Regions from separate parts of the Actinomyces sp. MRS3W genome, predicted to be linked through region 1. Evidence: riboswitches for the same ligand, from Rfam matches in the RefSeq annotation. Region 1 holds a riboswitch; the other holds the start of a gene.
The links. A riboswitch is a leader RNA that binds a small molecule or an ion and turns the genes downstream of it on or off. The one in region 1 is predicted to bind thiamine pyrophosphate.
Positions count from the first base shown of each region.

Region 2: linked by a shared signal. The riboswitch ahead of thiM (hydroxyethylthiazole kinase) and the one ahead of RWX45_RS09680 (thiamine ABC transporter substrate-binding protein) in region 1 are both predicted to bind thiamine pyrophosphate.

Region 1 is NZ_JAWDJJ010000252.1:3,828-6,278, reverse strand. Features, by position in the region: gene RWX45_RS09680 (thiamine ABC transporter substrate-binding protein) at 1-1,081, opposite strand, end outside; TPP riboswitch at 1,130-1,265, opposite strand; gene RWX45_RS09675 (DUF4235 domain-containing protein) at 1,499-1,792, shown strand; gene RWX45_RS09670 (helix-turn-helix transcriptional regulator) at 2,363-2,451, opposite strand, start outside.
Region 2 is NZ_JAWDJJ010000267.1:8,289-10,739, reverse strand. Features, by position in the region: gene thiE (thiamine phosphate synthase) at 1-268, opposite strand, end outside; gene thiM (hydroxyethylthiazole kinase) at 265-1,095, opposite strand; TPP riboswitch at 1,085-1,173, opposite strand; gene RWX45_RS10220 (hypothetical protein) at 1,401-1,997, shown strand; gene RWX45_RS10215 (hypothetical protein) at 1,982-2,451, shown strand, end outside.

The DNA.
Region 1 (2,451 bases):
CATCGGGGTCGACGACGATCGGGTCCTCCGCGGTCGAGCCGAACTGCTCGAGTTCCTTCGACAGGGCGGCGTCGGGGTCGACGGGGTACATGTACATGGCGTCGGGGATGGCCTCCTGGACGTCGCGGGAGAGCATCCAGGCGACGAAGGCAGCACCGCCGTCGGGGTTGGCGGCCCCGGCGAGGACCCCCGCGTACTCGACCTGGCGCGTGGCGGTGCGCGGCAGGACGGCGGTGGTGGTGGCGGCACCGTCGTCGGTGAGGGTGGCGGCGGGTGAGGAGGCGTAGGAGACGACGATCGGGTAGGCGCCGTCCCCGCCGCCGGCGGTGAAGTCGGTGTAGTAGGCGTCTGACCAGCCCTCGTCAATCTTGGTGCCGTTGGCGACAAGGTCGCGCCAGTACTGGGCGAAGCCGTCCTCGCCGAAGTGGCCGATGGTGGCCAGCAGGAAGGCCAGGCCGGTGGAGGAGGTGGTCGGGTTGACGGCGACGAACAGGTCCTTGTAGGCGGAGTCGGTGAGGTCCTCGAAAGTGGAGGGCGGCTCCAGGCCGTGGTCGGAGAACCAGAAGGTGTCCACGTTGACGCACACCTCCCCGAAGTCGATGGGCACGAGTGCGGGGGTGTCGTCGACGATGTAGGGAGCCAGATAGTCCGCGGCGCCGTCGGGCAGGTTGAGAGCGGTGGAGGTGTCGACGACGCCCTCGGCGAGGAGGCGGGAGGCCATGGTGTTGTTGATGCCGTAGACGGCGTCGCCCAGCGGGGCGTCCTTGGTGAGGATGAGTTTGTTGGCGACCTCGCCGCCGTCGCCGGAGCGCGCGATCTCCAAGGTGTAGCCGGTATCGGTCTCGAAGGCGGCGATGAGAGCGTCCGGCAGGTCGAAGGAGTCGTAGGTGACGACGGTGACGGTGCGCGCGCCTCCCGATGCGGTTCCGCTCGCCTCGGGGCTATCGGCGCCGGAGCCGCAGGCGGCGAGTGCGAGGCCGACGACGGCGGTGGCGCCCCCGGCGAGCAGCGCGCGGCGGGTGGGTCGGATGGTGGCGAGGCGGGGCGCGGCGGCGCGCCCGGTGGTCCGATTGGCGGTCATGGTGATCCTCCTGGATGGCGGTCCGGAGGGCCCGGGCACGCTGCGGCGCCCGGGGAGATCTCGACTTCCTTCGCCGGTGCGAACCGGATCAGGTTCGAGGGTCTGCGGCTTCCCGCACTCTCAGCGCCGTTGCCGCTGGCGAGCCGAGGCCCGCCGACGACGGGGCGCTCCCCTGTCGTTGTGGGAACAGCCTAGCGCGACGACGTCGGCGACGCCGATGTGGGGCGCCGCCCCAACCCGCGTGCCGCACGCCTGAAAGGCGGCTGAGCGATCCCCGGACAATGCGAGGTTGGCGGTGCGTCCGGGCCCGACGTCCCCAGACCCTGTGACAGGATCGGGGTGAAAGCCGGTGACCGGCCTGAGCAGCGCCCGTCGCCCGCTAGCTAGGTGTCCGTCGAATATCAGGGAGTCGTCATCATGAAGAACAGCCTCAGTTGGACGGTTACCTCCGCCCTCACCCTCCTGGTCTCCGGCGCAATCGCCGAGAAGGCCGTGGCTATTGGATGGCAGGCCGTCACCGGGCGGCCGGCGCCGCGCGAGGAGGACCAGGTGCTCAGCTACCGTCTCGGCGAGGTGGTCGCTTTCGCCGTCATCTCGGGCGCCGTCATGACGCTGACTCGCCAGTTGACGCTGCGTCAGGCCGCCAAGGTCCATGCCCGCCGCGGCGGCGTCGTGCCCGGCATGAGCGAGGCGCCCGCGCTGGAGGCCTAAGGGGACGTCGGCGACGTCAGAGCCACCAGCTTCGTTCGGGCCCCGGTTGGCAGTTTGGGGATGCCGCAGAGAGACAAGCCGCCAACGCCGCGCCCTATGGAACGCCACTTCACCGTTGGGTACGCCAGTTAGCGGTCTGCTGAAAGTTTCCGAGCCCTTCAGCAGGACCCTGAAGTGGTGTAGTAGACCTCGAACAGGCGTAGTAGACGCCGCGGTGGCGCAGGGTGGGCGTCGTGGTGGGCGCTGCCGTAGTTGTGCGGGCGCTCAAGTGGAGTGTGTGGCGGAACAGTATGTCTCTGCGCGCCCTGATGGTCGGCGTCGGCCAGGCAGCGGCCCCCAAAAGTGTCCATCTGTCGCAACTTTTGCCGCCGGCGCCGACCAACAGCCTTCAGAAACCGCATCCTACCGGGGCAAAATCAGTCAAGACCACCGGCAGGCACCGTCCTACAACTCAAAAGTTGCGACCAATGGACACTTTGCCACCGCCCACCGGCCTTGAGACAGCCAGCACCCACCAGCCCAAGAGGTACAGCAGGGAGAGTACGGGCGTAGTAAACGTCGGCGGCGCCGTCAGTGGCTGCGGCGCAGCGGGGTGACGGTTCCGTCGGCCGGGCCGGACGCCGTCGTCGTACCTGATCCTGAGCCCACGCCGTCCCAGT
Region 2 (2,451 bases), on a different contig from region 1:
CCGCCACGGGCACCCCGAGGCGCCGGGCAGCGAGGTAAACGTCGACGCGGTCGTTGACGATGACGGGCACGCGCTCACCGACGGCACAGGCCACCTGGCGCACCTGGTTGAGGAAGTCGGCGCCGTCTGCGCCCTTGGCGCGCACCTGGACGCAGGTGGCTCCGCCGGCGACGGCGGCCGTCACCGTATCGGTGAGGCTGCGGCCGCGGGAGCGGCACTGGGCGGCGTCGGTGACCAGGTAGAGCGTGAGATCGGGGGCGGGCCTCATGACAGCGGGATCCTGTCCACGTCGTCGGCGTCCAGGGTGTAGAGGGCGTCGAGGAAGGCGGGTTGGAAGGAACCGGGCCCGGCGGCGCAGGCGGCGGCCACTTCAGCCGCGGCGCTGTAGACGGCGTGGCAGGCGACGGTGGCGGTGAAGGGGTCGGCGTCCAGGGGGCGCCCGGCGGCAACGAATGCAGCCACGAGGGCTCCCAGCGCGCAGCCGCCGCCGGTGATGCGGGTGAGCAGGGCGGACCCGCCACCAACGCGAGCCAAGCGCGCGCCGTCAACGATCGCATCCGTTGGCCCCGAGACGGCGACGACGGCGACGGTGCGCTCGGACAGGGTGAGGGCCGCGCCCAAGGCCGCCTCCACGGCGTCGGCGGTTTCCACGCCGCGCCCACCGGCGCCGGTGCCGGCCAGAGCGATGATCTCCGAGGCGTTGCCGCGGATGACGGTGGGCCGTGCGGCGAGCAGCTGCCGGGCGAGCGCGGTGCGGTGCACCAGGTAGCCGACGGCGACCGGGTCCAGTACCCAGGGGACCTTGGCATCCCGTGCGGCCGCGGCCGCCTCCACGGCGGCGGCACGCTGCTCGGGCTGGGGCGTGCCCAGGTTAATGAGCAGGGCGGAGGCGAGCGCGGCGAAAGGGCCGGCCTCGCCGGTCACGTCGACCATGGCGGGTGCGGCGCCCGTTGCCAGCAGCACATTGGCGGTGAAGTTGGTGACCACCGCGTTGGTGATGCACGAGACCAACGGCGTGATCGAGCGGAGTTCTTCCAGCACCGCCGCGGGAGTTGAGGACAGTGACATGGCGATGTTCGGCGCATACTGCGGCATGCGACATCCCTTCGTCAGCATGATCTGAACAGGTTCAACGGGTGTGTTCTCAGCCTTGCGGCACCCCGTGTCGTGCCTTGCAGGCTAGCACCGCCGCGGCCCGGGGACCAGCGCTGGGACGCGACGCCGCGCATGACGGAACCCGACACCGATAGATACGAGGAAGACCTCGTCAACTCTTGACCGAGGCTGGACACACCTCCTACCCTTGTGATGTCCATCTCATCAATGAAGGACATCAACCCATGTTGTTCACAACCCGCCCTGATCACTCTCCCTATCGTCTCCGTCTCCGCACACTTCTCATGTCGGTCGTGATTGCCTGCCTATGCGCGTACGGCACGTCGGTCCCAGCTCGAGCCGAAACCGCCTCGGACGACGACACCACATGCCAGCAGACGACCGCTACCCCGTTGACCCGCAGCGGTCTCGAGGAGGCCGCCGGCCTCGCTACCGATCTTCTGGCCGAATCTGGACGAAGCGGGGAGGTGATGTACACCTACGGTTACACGAAGGCTGAGGCCGACCAGGTCACTAATACTGTGCACCTCGTCATCAACGGTGAAGAAGCACTCCTCACTACTGTCTCAGCACAGGCTGACGAACGGCCAGCAGCGGTGTCACTCACTGCGCTCCCAGAACCTGGCGCCAGTGAGGGAGAGGATCTTCTCGCCGATTCGGCTCTCCCCACAATGGCTGAACCTGCTGGGTACTACTCCCAGACCTGTTCCAACTACAACATGACGTGTCTGAAGAACCTCCTCAAGAACGGTTGTAGCGCCGGGGCCTGCGCGTTCGCGTTCTTCAACAGCTACGTCGCCGGCTCGTGCCTCGCGATCTACTGCTTCGTCGGCACGCAGAAGTGCTGCACCAAGTGGGTCCAATCATGGCACGAGTACTGATCCGCGTTGACCAGATCGGCTGGTTCCACGACCCCCCGCGGTGGACGCACGACGACGGTCGTCTCGCGGCGCGCACGGCGTGGTTCGTGCTCGCGATCCTCCTGGGATGGTTCATCCTCGTTGTACTCGCCATGGGGGCCGCGCTGCGCTCCATGAGCGCCTCTCCCCTCGGGGAGATCACGGTGGCGTGTGTGGTGGCGCTCACGGCGTGGTTCGCACTGCCGATCGTCCAGCTGGCCATCAGCTCACCGCCCGCGCGCGAGGCGTGCCGGCGCGTCGTCGCCGTGCTCTCGCTGGTGACCGGCGTCTGGGGCCTGGGGACGTTGCGCGGCGTCTGGATCATCGCCAGAGTCCCCGGCCTCACAACGGACTTCCTGTGGGAAGTGACGGTGCCGTGCTGCGGGCTGCTCCTCCTCGGGCTCGTCGGAGTGCTCGCGGGGGCGCGGCGCGGACC